DNA from 2 places in the Marinococcus sp. LNHM3E3-2.2 genome. Region 1 is predicted to be linked to the other one. Evidence: riboswitches for the same ligand, from Rfam matches in the RefSeq annotation. Region 1 holds a riboswitch; the other holds the start of a gene.

The links. A riboswitch is a leader RNA that binds a small molecule or an ion and turns the genes downstream of it on or off. The one in region 1 is predicted to bind S-adenosylmethionine.
Region 2: linked by a shared signal. The riboswitch ahead of ACTRXF_RS09945 (methionine biosynthesis PLP-dependent protein) and the one ahead of metK (methionine adenosyltransferase) in region 1 are both predicted to bind S-adenosylmethionine.

What each region holds. Positions count from the first base shown of each region.
Region 1 covers NZ_JBQLIC010000021.1:18,341-25,881, reverse strand. Annotated here, with positions in the region: gene ACTRXF_RS15610 (proline dehydrogenase family protein) at 1-732, opposite strand, end outside; gene ACTRXF_RS15605 (sigma-54 interaction domain-containing protein) at 882-2,285, opposite strand; gene putP (sodium/proline symporter PutP) at 2,650-4,131, shown strand; gene metK (methionine adenosyltransferase) at 4,182-5,396, opposite strand; SAM riboswitch class I at 5,547-5,654, opposite strand; gene ACTRXF_RS15590 (thiol-disulfide oxidoreductase DCC family protein) at 5,702-6,097, opposite strand; gene pckA (phosphoenolpyruvate carboxykinase (ATP)) at 6,277-7,541, shown strand, end outside.
Region 2 covers NZ_JBQLIC010000006.1:86,306-93,846, reverse strand. Annotated here, with positions in the region: gene ACTRXF_RS09960 (asparaginase) at 1-960, opposite strand, end outside; gene prsW (glutamic-type intramembrane protease PrsW) at 1,064-1,711, shown strand; gene ACTRXF_RS09950 (hypothetical protein) at 1,735-1,899, shown strand; SAM riboswitch class I at 1,958-2,064, shown strand; gene ACTRXF_RS09945 (methionine biosynthesis PLP-dependent protein) at 2,157-3,260, shown strand; gene ACTRXF_RS09940 (bifunctional homocysteine S-methyltransferase/methylenetetrahydrofolate reductase) at 3,293-5,134, shown strand; gene ACTRXF_RS09935 (flagellar brake protein) at 5,182-5,856, shown strand; gene cmk ((d)CMP kinase) at 6,016-6,702, shown strand; gene ACTRXF_RS09925 (lysophospholipid acyltransferase family protein) at 6,692-7,297, shown strand; gene rpsA (30S ribosomal protein S1) at 7,361-7,541, shown strand, end outside.

The DNA of each region.
Region 1 (7,541 bases):
AAATGTGTCGTAAGCTATACCCTGGTCTTCCACAAACAGCTTAACCGCGTTAATAATCCGGTGATCATGCGTGCCGATAGCCGTAAATCCTTCCTGGAGCAAATGTTTTTGAATCATCAGAAAATAATTGGCGTCAATTTCATGCTTGTCTTTGAATGCAACCTCTTCCTTTTCCTTATAAGCCCCTTTTACAATCCGAAGAGGCACCCCGGCAAGGCTGTCGAGATCCTCAAGCCCCCGCCTTAAATAACCCTGTAGGACCGTGCCTACATTATCATATTCCTTTCGGAGCGTTTTCAGTACATTCAGCGTCTTTTCATAACGGGAATAGTCTTCCATGTCGATGTTTACGAAATTCTGTTTTTCCTTTGCCGCCTGCAGAATCTCCTTCATATTTTCTGTACAATAGTCTGTATCTATATCAAGACCAAGCTTCGTCAGCTTTACTGTCAGCTCTGACTGTACGTTTTTCGCATAGACGCTCTCAATAATCTCGATAGTTTTCTGCTTGGCTTCCTCCACCTCTGATTTTTCCGTTATAAATTCCCCAAGATGGTCAATAGTCGCCATGAGGCCCTGCTCGTTCATCGATTGAATGGTTGTTAATGCTTCATCAATATCTTCCCCAGCCACTACTTTTGAAGCCCCGAGGTGAATGCCCCACTTTTTGGCGCCCTTTGTCAGCGTCTTATTCTGGGAAAGAAATATAAAAAACGAACGTGAAATTGTCATAGGTGCACCCTCCTGATCTTTTCAGTACTGCCCTATACTGTTGCAAAATACGTGCCAACATGGCTGCACCGGTATCCGCAGGGGTTTCCGTAAAAAAGAAAAAGCCTGTCCGTCAAAACCGCAAGAAATTTTGCGCTTTATGCAAAAAATTATAAATGAAATTTACTCATCCGGTACTGCAGACTCTGCCGGCTGATGCCAAGCTCTTTGGCTGCCTGCATGACGTTACCGCCGCTTTGGTTCAGCGCATCTTTAATCAAAGCAAATTCCATTTCAAGCAGACGTTCCTTTAAACTTCCTTCGCGGCTGCTTATTCCAGCCGGCCCGCCTTTCTCTATCTCACCTGTTTCCAGAAGATCGGTGCGTTTGCGGAAATGGTCCGGCAGGTGGCTTTCTTCGATCATTTCTTCATCAAGCATTAAATTCATTGCTCCCTCGATGACGTGTTCAAGCTCCCGGATGTTTCCCGGCCAATGATAGGACTCCAGCCTCGCTTTCACCGCAGGTGAGACACGATTCACGTCCATTTGAAAAACACGGTTGTACTTTTCCAGAAAGGTTTCCACCAGCGGCTCGATATCTGTTTTTCTTTCCCGCAGCGAAGGGACATACAGCGTAACAACACCAATACGGTAAAAAAGATCCTCACGGAGTTCATTGTTTTGAATAGCCTCTGCCGGCTCTTTGTTCATCGTGGCGATAATGCGGACATTGATGGACTGCTCTTTGTGCGATCCTAAACGGGTGACCTTTTTTTCCTGCAGGACTCGCAGAAGCTTTGCCTGCAGTGCCACCGGAAGCGAATTAATTTCATCGAGCAGAAGCGTGCCGCCCTCTGCTTTTTCGAACAGCCCGGCCCGTTCGGATGCCCCTGTAAAAGCTCCTTTTACCGTCCCAAACAAAATGCCCTCAATCAGCGTTTCCGGAAGAGCAGCGCAGTTCTGTGATACAAACGGCTGGCCAGCCCGCTCGCTTTCACTGTGAATGCTCTGGGCAAACAATTCCTTCCCCGTGCCCGTTTCTCCTACAATTAACACCGAAGACGACGTTCTCATTGCCCGCTTCGCGTTCTGCACCACCCCTGTGATTTCAGCCGAATGCCCGATAATCTGGTCAAATGTAAAAAGCCCGCTGTCGGTTTTTTTCTGGTTTTCCCGGACCAGCTTTTCCATGCGGGTAACGTCCTTTGCGATCTCGGCTGCTGCGACAATCCGTCCCCCAGAATAAATCGGAAAAATTTCGTTGATAGTCGTGATGTTTTTCCCACGGCTCGTTGTATAATGCTGTTTTTTTTCTCTCGTTTCCACTCCCTGTTTGATAGCCTGGAGCAGTCTGCTGTCACGTTCATGCTCGAAAAGGAAAACGTCCATCATACCTTTATTATTAAAATCTTCGTATGTCATGGACTCAATTTCACGCATTTTGTCATTATAAATAATCAGGTTTTCATCTGCATCAATAACACGGATCCCCTGATCCATTTTTACCATTAAATGATCAAACACATCGTTCAGCTCAGGATAGGATAACGAATTCGTACCTTGATATACCATGGACCCACCCTCTTTGTAATTTATTCTTGCTCTGATTTTATCATGAAGTGCGAAGTCTCCGTACGCAAAATCCCAAAACTTAGGAATGCAAAATTTTGCACCTTTAATCTCTTAATTTTTCTATTTGTGCTTCTATCCACCGAAGTATTCAATTATAATGGACGTCTCCGCCGGTTTTGTTAAGGCCTGTTGAAGTTAAGAATATTGGCACTATTCTTGCAACATATAATAGTACATTCAAGGGGAGGTGTACTGAATGGAAGGAATAACATTATTCACATGGCTGCTAATATTAATACCCATGCCGATTACTGTGGTTTTAGCAGCAATCAGTTATGTTAAATCAAAAAAGGAGAGCACCTAAATGGATATTTCTGTACCAACAATTGTGACATTTATCGTTTACCTTATTGTAATGCTTAGCATTGGTTTTTTATTCTACAAGCTGACCAATAACCTCTCGGATTACGTTTTAGGCGGACGAAAATTGAACGGACCCGTAGCTGCGCTCAGTGCCGGTGCGTCTGACATGAGCAGCTGGCTTCTGCTCGGCCTGCCAGGGGCCATGTATCTCGGCGGGATGAGTGAGATATGGCTGCCGATCGGCCTTACCATTGGAGCTTATTTGAACTGGCAGTTTCAGGCGAGAAGACTCCGCAGGTATACAATCATCGCCAACGATTCAATTACGATACCCGACTTTCTTGAAAACCGCTTCCACGATAAAACAAAAGCACTGCGAATTGTTTCGGCATTATTTATACTTATTTTCTTTACTTTTTATACCTCTTCCGGACTGGTCGGGGGCGCCACCCTGTTTGTGAGTTCGTTCGGCCTTTCCTATCAGGCAGCTCTTTGGATCGGCGGCGCTGTTATTATTACGTATACGTTCCTCGGTGGATTTATGGCCGTCAGCTGGACTGACTTTATCCAGGGCATTCTGATGTTTCTGGCGCTCGTTGCTGTTCCGATCGCTGCCGTTATAGAAATTGGTGGATGGGGAAATTCTGTCCAGACCGTGGCATCCATTAATCCGGATGCGTTAAGTGCCTTTACGAATGTGAGTGTTATTTCTGTGGTCTCCCTGCTTGCCTGGGGGCTCGGGTACTTCGGCCAGCCGCATATCATTACGAGGTTTATGGCGATACGTTCCGAAAAAGAAATTCCGATGGCCCGGTTTGTAGGTATGAGCTGGATGGTTATTTCTCTTCTCGGTGCTATTTTTACAGGATTTATCGGTATTGCTTACTTCTCCGGCAACGCCCAGCTCGGAGAAGGGAATCAGGAAACCGTCTTTATTCTGTTTACCCAGGTACTTTTTAATCCGTGGGTGTCCGGCGTTCTTCTCGCAGCGATTCTCGCTGCTATTATGAGCACGGTGGACTCCCAGCTGCTTGTATCCTCCAGTGCCCTTGCGGAAGACTTTTATAAAGGGATGCTCCGCCCCAAAGCTTCTGACCGCGAGCTCGTCTGGGTCGGCCGGATTGGCGTTATCGTCATCGCCCTCGTCGCCCTGCTGCTCGCCTCCAACCCGGGAAGCACGGTACTTGAACTTGTAAGCTACGCATGGGCCGGGTTCGGCGCAGTATTCGGGCCTGCAATGCTTTTCTCCTTATTCTGGCGCCGGACGAGCATGTGGGGTGTGCTTGCCGGGATGATCGCCGGCGGCACCACCGTCATTATCTGGGTTCAGCTTTCCGGAGGATTGTTTGATCTCTATGAAATTGTGCCAGGCTTCTTGATCAACGTCTTAATCATCATTGCCGTCAGCCTGCTTGGGCCGAAGCCTTCAGACAAAATTCAAACTGAATTTGATTCTGTCGGCACGTATACGGAGAAAAACTGAGCAAAAAATACCCGCTTCCTGGTATAGACAGGAGCGGGTATTTATTATATTTACTGCTGTTTTTCGGTGAATGCCTGTTCCTGAAGCGCTGCCGCTTTGTCCGTGCGTTCCCAGGGCAGATCAACGTCATGACGTCCAAAGTGCCCGTAAGCGGCTGTCTGCCTGTAAATCGGCCGGCGGAGATCAAGCATTTTGATGATGCCTGCCGGCCGGAGGTCAAAGTTTTCATTGGCAAGCTTTACGAGCACCTCTTCTGATACTTTTCCCGTACCAAATGTAGCGATTGAAATGGAGACAGGCTGAGCTACTCCGATCGCATACGCCAGCTGAACCTCGCATTTATCTGCAAGACCTGCTGCAATAATATTTTTGGCTACATACCGGGCTGCATACGAGGCGGAACGGTCGACCTTTGTCGGGTCTTTACCGGAAAACGCACCGCCGCCGTGACGGGCATAGCCTCCGTACGTATCAACAATGATTTTTCGTCCGGTAAGGCCGGCGTCCCCCTGCGGTCCGCCAATAACAAAGCGGCCGGTCGGGTTTATGAAATAGTTGGTTTTAGCGTCGAGAAGCTCTGCCGGCACTACCGGCTCGATAACGTATTTGTGCATATCCTCTTCAATCTGTGCAAGCGTTACGTCATCCGAATGCTGGGTAGAAATAACGATCGTTTCCACCCGGAGCGGCTTCCCGTCGTCTCCGTATTCCACGGTAACCTGCGTTTTTCCATCCGGACGCAGATACGAAAGATTGCCGTCCTTCCGGACTTTTGTTAACTGACTTGCCAGCTTGTGCGCAAGCGAGATCGGCAACGGCATGAGTTCATCGGTTTCATTATCTGCATACCCAAACATCAAGCCCTGGTCCCCCGCTCCGATCGATTCCAGTTCATCCTCGGTCATCGATCCTTCACGGGTTTCAAGCGCCTCATCAACGCCCTGGGCAATGTCGGCCGACTGCTCATCTATAGACGTCAAAACCGAGCACGTTTCGTAATCGAAGCCATATTTTGCCCGTGTATAACCGATGTCTTTCAAAGTTTCCCTGGCAATTTTAGGAATATCCACGTATGTAGATGTCGATATTTCTCCTGCCACTAATACGAGACCAGTATTTACTACTGTTTCCGCTGCCACCCGGGCATTCGGATCATCCTTTAAAATTGCATCCAAAATCGCGTCGGAAATCTGATCACACACCTTGTCCGGGTGTCCTTCTGTAACAGATTCCGACGTAAATAAACGTCGTCCAATTGTAGACACGCTGCTGCCTCCTTTTTAACTGCCTGCTACGGTTGTACTCTCCCATTCTTCGGGTAGACGAAAAGAAAACGGCAGTAGGCCGTTGTGTACAAGAAAAGCCCCTTGTCCCAAAAATTGAGGGAAAAGGGGCTGTCAGTTCAGCTTTTTCGCCTCTTATCTTTCAAGGCATCTGTCTGCCTCTCCAGGTTAGCACCTTTCCGTTACCGGATGGTTGCTGGGCTTCTCAGGGACTGTCCCTCCACCTGCTCAGGATAAGAGTATCCGTTCGTACAAAATCTTAACGCAAACCCTATTTGATGTCAAACCTAGTGCCCTCCGCGCTGGCACGTTTTGTCATCGCAAAGGAAATGAAACCACTGATACCGATTTACAGAAACAGTATGATACAGCTTGCGGCCAAGCGTTTCTACTCCCGGCAGTAAAAATACTGCCTTCAGCGGCTTCAAAGCCGGAATAGTATAACATAATTTTTTCACCGTATAATAACCAGCGTATACGTACGTATTATCCTCTACACTGTGCATCTGCTCTTCAAGCGGCTCTCCCTTGAGCATCGGGTACTTTTCAAATAAATCCTCATCATATATAGGCTTCCATTTCACCCTGTTCGTCTTATCTATCGCCGAGAGATAAGTATGGAATCTGGTGCATAACGGACAATCACTATCATAGAATACAATAAATTCCGGTTGTTGTTCCATAGTTGTTCCCCTTTCATTGCTTTCCTACATCTTTTCCCTCTTAGTCCTAAAAATATTCATGAACTTTTTTAACGAATAAGTATGTACTATTAAACTAAATGTGTTACACTATTTTATATTCTATCCATCATTCATGATGAATAAATCCAACTTCCCCCTCATTAAAGGAGTGATTGTTTATGAAGCCGCCGTTCGCTTCCAAACCCGAAACAAATCTATTGAATGAAGCGCACGTCCAATGGAATCTCTCTGTCCCTGCGCTTGTGAAGCGCTCGCTGGCTCTGCAGGAGGGCTCACTTACAGCAGAAGGTGCTCTTGCCGTGAAAACAGGCAAATACACCGGACGGTCTCCAAAAGATAAATATATTGTCGATGAGCCCGGCAGTTCTCCTTATATTGACTGGGGAAACGTAAACCAACCAATGTCCGAAGAAGTGTTTGAACGGCTTTATAAAAAAGTGACGGCTCATTTGAACAGCCGGAATGAAGTATTTGCAAGCGACGCCCTAGCCGGAGCTGACCCCGACTACCAGCTTCCTGTCCGGGTCATCACCTCCTGCGCCTGGCATCAATTGTTCGCCCGGCAGCTGTTTATCCGACCAGACGGAAGAGAAAATCCTTCTGCTCCGCCCTTTACGCTCATAGCTGCACCGGAATGCAAAGCAAATCCTGAGACAGACGGCACCTCGTCGGAAACATTTATCGTCATCAGTTTTGCGCAGCGCACAATTTTAATCGGCGGCACAGAATACGCCGGAGAAATGAAAAAATCAATCTTTTCTGTCATGAACTACCTGCTTCCTGAACAAAACGTACTGCCGATGCACTGCTCGGCAAACATCGGCAGTGATGGCGCAAGCGCTTTGTTTTTCGGTCTTTCCGGCACCGGAAAAACAACCCTTTCCGCAGATCCTTCCCGGCTTTTGGTCGGCGACGATGAACACGGATGGTCCGAAAACGGTATTTTTAATATCGAAGGCGGATGCTACGCAAAATGCTCGAATCTGTCCAAACAGAAAGAACCACAGATCTGGAACGCTATCCGTTTTGGCGCTGTACTTGAAAACGTTGGGATAGACGATGCCAGTGGAAAAGTTGACTACACGGATACTCAGATCACGGAAAACACAAGGGCGGCTTATCCGATTGAACATGTCGATGGGATTGTTCCCTCCGGCACAGCCGGTCATCCTTCGGCGATCATTTTTTTAACTGCAGATGCATTCGGCGTTCTTCCGCCAATCAGCAGATTGACGAAGGAGCAGGCCATGTACCATTTCCTCAGCGGCTACACAAGCAAGCTCGCCGGCACGGAAAGAGGCGTCACTTCTCCGGAAGCAACCTTTTCCACCTGCTTTGGGGCACCGTTTCTTCCACGGCAGGCTTCTGTCTATGCAGAAATGCTCGGTGAAAAAATTGATGAACACAATGTGCCTGTCTTTCT
Region 2 (7,541 bases), on a different contig from region 1:
AAAGCAGTCGCGGATAGCTTCGAGCGGCCGTTTTTCATCGAGGGCAGCGAGCAGCTTCAGGCGCGCCTTCTGGCCGTTCAGCCCGTTCGTAAAAATAACGCCCTTTTGCTTCAACTGGTAGCCGCCTCCTTCATAGCTGTAGGTAGCCTGGACGACACCGCTGTGGCAGCGGGAGACAAGGACCACAGGCACCTGTTTGGCAATCGAATCCTCAAGCAGTGGCACGATGGTTGGAGGAATGTTGCCCTGGCCGAATGCTTCGATAATAATACCGTCAAGCGGCTGGTCAAGCAGCGGGGAAAGCAAAGCAGCATCCATGCCGGCTGCCATTTTTAAAAGGAGGACCTTCTTATTCATATGGACCGGCGAAAAATGCTCGCGGCTTGCCGGGTAGTGATGGATAAATATTTCGTTGTTAGTCACAAAGCCGAGCGGACCGTATTGCGGACTCTGAAATGTGGCAATATTGGACGAATGGGTTTTTGTCACGTTTTTTGCAGAATGGATTTCTTCGTTTAAAACGACGAGAACTCCGATGCTCCGGGCTTTCTCGCTTGCGGCAGTACGGACCGCTGCCAGGAAATTCTGGGGGCCGTCAGCGCTGATTTCATTGCTTGAACGCATTGCGCCTGTCACTACCACCGGCAGGTCTTTGTCATGAAAAAGATCGAGCGCATATGCAGTTTCTTCCAAGGTGTCGGTTCCATGCGTAATGACGACACCGTCATATGTATCCTCGGAAAGCTTTTCAAGCATATGCTCGTGTAAGGAGAGCATGTGCTCCGGAGTAATATGAGGAGACGGGAGATGCAGGAAATCGCTCGTAACAATCTCAGCAATTTGATTGGCAATGCGGCTCCAGTGGCTTAAAGGGTTGTGAAGCCCCGGCTCCACGCCGCTTTCTTCTGTCTGGGTCATGGCGATCGTGCCGCCTGTGTGGATAACTAGTATTTTTTTCATTTCAATTCCTCCTCGTCGGCCCGGCTGTGGCTGGCATTATTCTTTTACGAATTTGAACATAGCATGATACGATACGTTTAACAAGAGAGGGTGAGAACGAAAGGTGATCGCACTGATTATGGCGGCCCTGGCGCCGGCTGTTGCTTTACTGATATATTTCACATTAAAACGCCGGGCGGACGTGGAGCGGAGGCTGCCGGTCATCCGTGCGTTTGTCATAGGGGTACTGATTGTATTCCCGGTGCTTGTGATCGAACATGCGCTTGAAACAGAAGGGGTAAGCATGCCGCTTTTTGCGGCGCAGTATACCCAGGCGGCCTTGCTAGAGGAAGGCATCAAGTTTTTCCTCCTGTATACGTTTGTGCTTCGATTTGCTCCGATTAAAAATACTTACGACGGTGTTATTTACGGGCTTTCCCTGTCGCTTGGCTTTGCTTCGCTTGAAAACATCCTGTACTTAATTGCAAACGGCATAGAAACGGCTGTTACCAGAGCGCTGCTGCCAGTGACGGTGCATGCGCTCCTGGGTGTGATTATGGGTTATTATGCGGTATCAGCGAAACGCGCCTCCTGTCATGGTAGGCGCCTCTTCTCTTTTTTTCTTGCTCTTGCGATTCCGCTTATCTTCCACGGGCTGTACGACTATATATTAAGCGCTTCTTTAGGCAATATTCTGTATTATCTTATCCCGTTCATGCTATTTTTGTGGTGGTTTGCGTTGTCGAAAGCAAATAAAGCCAATGCGAAATAACAACTCGAAAGGACGAAGCTACTATGTCAGAAGACCGCCGTTACCGCGTTGTTATCCGCTGTCCAAAATGTGGGGAAAAGTACATTCTACGCGGCAGAAAGAACAAGGCCGGGGAAATGGAAACAGGTTTTCGCCGCTGCGTCTGCGGCAATGAAAACCAGCTGCATGTTGATATTGCACCGGAATAAAAAGGTTACTTGCAATATCGATTCGTTTCATGTACTTTGGAAAGTAATCATATAACGTTTCTTATCAAGAGAGATGGAGGGATCGGCCCTTGGAAGTCTCAGCAACCAGCCGCAGGTGAAGCGGTCAGGTGCTAACTCCTGCAAGCTGTGCTTGCGAGATGAGAAGAAGTATTGCATGCCAAGGTCTTCTTCTGTCTAAGGAAGAAGGCCTTTTCGTACATTTAATGCATTAATTTTACAGAAATGAGGGCTGTGACATGTCAAAGCAACTGCAGATAGAAACCATCCTGGCACAACTGGGTAATAATTCCGACCCGCGGACCGGAGCGATCAATCCTCCTGTTTATTTTTCCACAGCGTATAAACATACAGGTATAGGAGAATCGACGGGATACGACTATTCCCGGACGGCCAACCCGACGAGGGACCTGCTTGAAAACGGTATCGCCGCGCTTGAAGGAGGTAAACACGGGTTTGCCCTCAGCTCGGGGATGGCTGCGATCCAGACGCTGTTTGCGATATTTGAAACCGGTGATGAAGTGATTGCAACAAGCGATATTTACGGAGGCACGTACCGTCTGTTCGAAGAAGGATGGCGGCACTGGGGCGTCACGGTTACATACGGTGACCCGAGGGATCTCGAAGCATTTGAACAGCTGATAACAGATAAAACAAAAGCGCTGTTTATCGAGACGCCGACGAACCCGCTGATGCAGGAAGCGGATCTGAAGGAGCTTTCGCTGCTCGCGAAAAAGCACGATGCCTGGCTTATTGTGGACAATACGTTTTATACGCCAGTGCTTCAGCGCCCGATAGAAGAAGGGGCGGACATTGTGGTGCACTCGGCTTCGAAATATTTAGGGGGACACAATGACTTGATTGCCGGACTGATTGTATCCAATGTGGACGAGCTTTCTGAAAAAATTGGGGCACTTCAAAACGGCATGGGTACAATTTTAAGCCCGTTTGATTCCTGGCTGCTGATGCGGGGGATGAAAACCTTAAAACTACGCATGAAGCAGCATACAGAAAACGGCACAGCCATCGCAGAGTATCTCAGCGGTCATGAAAAGGTAACAGACGTGCTTTACTCGGGCCGGGGTGGAATGCTCTCCTTCCGTCTTGAAAACGAAGAGTGGGTGGATTCATTTTTACGAAACATTAAAATCATCACGTTTGCAGAAAGTCTGGGCGGGGTTGAAAGCTTTATTACGTATCCGGCAACACAGACACACGCAGATATGCCGGAAGCGGTACGGGTTCAAAACGGCGTTGATAACCGTCTTCTCCGCTTCAGCATCGGCATAGAGGATAAGGACGATTTAATTGAAGATCTCGAACAGGCGCTCAGAGCGCTGTAACTCATAAGCACAAGCAGGAGAGGGGCAAGGCTATGAACGTACTCGAAAAACTCGATTCCTCGATTTTGATCGGCGACGGGGCAATGGGCACGTATCTTTACCAGAAAGGCTATAAGGGCTCGTTTGAAGCTATGAATTTAACGGACCCTGAGGCTGTGGAGCATGCTCACCGGGAATACGCAGAAGCCGGGGCGGATATTCTCCAGACAAATACCTACGCGGCGAACCGGGTGAAGCTTGAAGGCTACGGGCTTGAAGATAAAGTGCAGGATATTAACCGGGCCGGCGTGCGGCTGGCTAGGAAGGCTTCCGGCGGCTCGGCTTATGTATTTGCTACAGTCGGAGGGATTAAAGGCGTTCAGGTGAGCGAACATTCAGATGGGTTTCTAAATCAGGCGCTGCAGGAACAGGTGAATGTCTTTTTGGCGGAACCGGTGGATGGTCTGCTGCTCGAAACGTTTTACGACCTCCCCGAGCTTCTGCAGATCGTCCGTTACATCCGCAGTAAAGATGAAGAGATTCCTGTTATTGCCCAGGTGGCACTTGGTGATGTCGGCGTCATGCATGGGGGAGTGCAGATCACTGAAGCCTTCAGCCGGATCGAGGATGCCGGCGCTTCAGTGGTCGGACTCAACTGCAGGATGGGCCCGTATCATATATTGAAATCGCTTGAGCAGGCGGAATTAACCGGACGGGCATATTATTCGGCTTATCCTAACGCCAGTCTTCCAAACTGGTATGACGGTCGTTACGTGTACCAGTCCAACCCGGAGTACTTTTATAAGCAGGCTTTCCGCTTTAAAGAACAGGGCATCCGTCTGATTGGCGGCTGCTGCGGAACGACGCCTGAGCATGTCCGCATGATAGCGGAAGCTGTTAAACACGACGTTCCGGAAAAGACGAAGCGCCCGGTAAAGGTAAAAGCTCCGGCGGCTAAGGCGACAGCCGATAAGGAACCGGTTGTGCCCCTCCATGAAAAAGTGAAAACTGAGAAAACGGTCATCGTAGAGCTTGACCCACCGAAAAAACTGAAAACAGGAAAATTTATACGCGGATCCCAGGCGCTTCATGACGCAGGGGCGGATGCAGTTACGCTTGCCGATAATTCCCTTGCTTCCCCGCGGATTGACAATCTCGCTATGGGGGCAATGCTCAAGCAGCAGACCTCTGCCAGGCCACTTTTGCATATCGCCTGCCGGGACCGGAATCTGATCGGCCTGCAGTCCCATCTGCTGGGGCTTCACACAATTGGCGTGCGGGACCTGCTGGCGATTACCGGCGATCCTTCGAAGGTCGGGGATTTTCCAGGGGCGAAGTCTGTATATGATGCGAACTCCGTATCCCTTATCTCTCTGATACGGGAAATGAACGAAGGGCGGCTGTTTTCCGGGAAGTCCCTTGGAGAAAAGACGAATTTCTCCATCGGGGGAGCGTTTAACCCGAATGTGCTTCATATTGATAAAGCTGTAAAAAGGCTGGAAAAGAAAGTGAATGCAGGGGCGCATTATTTTATGAGCCAGCCGGTGTATGACATTGAACGGATTGAAACGATCCATGAAGCGGTCAGGGGACTAGGAGCGCCCGTGTTTATCGGCATCATGCCTCTTGTGAGCGCGGGAAATGCAGAGTTTCTTCACAATGAGGTTCCGGGGATTCAGTTAACCGGGGATACGCGGAAGCGGATGGCGGCCTGCGGGAACGATTCCGAAGCAGCCCAACGGGAAGGCATCGCTATCGCAAAAGAACTGATTGATGAAACGCTCCGCTATTTTAACGGTATTTATTTAATCACACCGTTTCTGCGCTATGAAATCACGGCCGAGCTGACAAAATATGTACGGGAGCAGGCTGGTGCCGGTGCCACAGAAATTTAACACTGTTTCTTTTTATCCGATATATATAGTAAAAGGGGTTTTAGCTATTGTACGAGATTGGAAGCGTTTGGCATCTGCATGAAAACATAAAAACGAAAGAACCACATGACAACGATACCCAATATAAATCCCAGCTGCTTGATGCAGATGAACATACGTTCACGATTGCTATGCCTGCAGAAAAAGAGACTGGTAAAATTATTTCCTTTCAGGCAGGCAGAGCAGTTCATGTATGGTTTGTCGGGGAGGATAGTGCTGTTTATTCGTTTCGTTCTAAAGTGCTTTCCCGTCAAAAAGGGCACATACCAGCCCTGATCATTGAACGGCCTGCAAAAAAGGAATGGCAGCGGGTGCAGCGCAGAAATTATGTACGCGTGGAAACAAGCGTCAATACAGCTGTACACGGCCATTACCGTCCATTCACTACGGTGACGGTAAATGTGAGCGGCGGTGGATGCATGATCGTCGTGCCGCCAAAAGCAAAGCTGCTTGAAGATGAACAGGTGCAGATCACGCTCGCTTTCCCAATGGAGGACGGGGCGATGCATTACCTGCATTGTACTGCTGCGGTTAGAAGAGTGCTGGAAAAAGAAGAGCGCCGGCCGAAGAGGGCAAGCATGGAGTTTTTGGATCTGGCCGAAAAAGAGCGTCAGGCAGTAATACGATACTGCTTTGAACGGCAGCGCTCCGCAGCGAAACATGAAAAACGAATCGGAAGCTAGTATGTTAGACCGCCGAAGCGGTCTTTTTCTGTTTGTAAAGTACCGGGAAATGAAAAGTTCGGCAGGTGCCATATATGCAAACGGGACGAAATATGTTAGTTTTGAAAATGATGAGCAGATGCTACATGTTCAACAATCTAATGGGCGGGGTGCAGGAGGATGAGGAAAATCAATATTGCTATTGACGGGCCGGCCGGTGCTGGGAAAAGCACTGTATCGAAAGGATGTGCCGTGCAGCTTGATTATACATACATCGATACAGGAGCAATGTACCGGGCGCTGTCGTTAAAGGCGCTGCGCACAGGCACGCCCCTGGACGACGGGAGAAAAATGACGGAGCTGTTAAAAGCCGCCAGCATCCGTCTTGTCGGTAACCCGAAGGTGAGCGAAGTATACCTCGACGGGGAAGACGTGTCTGAAGCTATCCGTACGAGCGAGGTGGACAGCGTTGTATCTCTGACCGCGGCCCACCTTGGTGTACGTGAGGAAATGGCTCTGAAGCAGCGCCGGCTTGCGGCAGAAAAAGGGGCGGTGCTCGATGGCCGGGATATCGGCACTACCATTCTTCCGGATGCGGAATTAAAAATATTCCTGGTTGCTTCAGCAGAAGAGCGTGCACTTCGAAGGTACAAGGAGGTGCAGGAGCGTGGCACCCCGGCGGATTACGATGAAATTTATGAAGCGATCATTCACCGGGACGAGTTCGATAAAGCCAGGGAGCATTCTCCGCTAAAAAAAGCAGAGGATGCTGTGGAGATTGATACGACTGCTCTTACCATCCCGGAAGTTATCACCAGGATCACAGCGCTCGCAGAAGAGAAGGTGAATCAGTCTCATGATGTATAATATCGTAAAGTATTCTGCCTATTTTCTTGCGGTTATTTTTATGCGTGTCCGGGTGACCGGAAGAGAGAACGTGCCGAAGGAAGGGCCGGTTCTGATCTGTTCGAATCATATCAGCAACTTTGATCCGCCTCTGCTTGCCACTCATATTCGCAGAAAAGTGCACTTTATGGCTAAAAGCGAATTGTTTAACAAAAAAATTCTGGGTTTTATTATGTATTTTGTCGGAGCGTTTCCCGTCCGCAGAGGCGTGGTAGACCGAAAGTCATTAAAACAGGGAATTCAATTTTTAAACGAGGGACAGGTTTTATGTCTTTTTCCTGAGGGTACTAGGAGTAAAAGCGGGGAAATAGGAAAAGGATTAACCGGCGCCGGTTTTTTTGCTCTCCGTTCAGACGCAGCAGTAGTTCCGGTTGCTATCAGCGGCCGTTACGGTCTGTTCAGGCGTGTGAATGTAGTGATAGGCCGGCCGGTGCCCATGCAGGACCTTCGGACGAATAAAGCGAAAGCTGAAGAAGCGACCGAAGTAATCATGGAAGAAATTAAAGCCGTTCATCACCAGGCAAAGACAGGCACCAGCCAGCTGCAGTCCGGTTAACACTTCAAAATCCCCAAAAACCCCATAGACAGGATTTAAGGACACTGAAGGAGGCAATGGTCAATGGCAGATGAAATGAACAACGAACTTGAAGGTATGAAAGAGTTTAACGTGGGAGATATCATTACTGCCACAGTAACAAAGGTAGAGGAAAAACAGGCGTACGCGGATGCCGGTTATAAAGTGGATGCGGTTATTCCGATCAGCGAACTTTCAAGCCTGCACGTAGAAAAAGTAGACGATG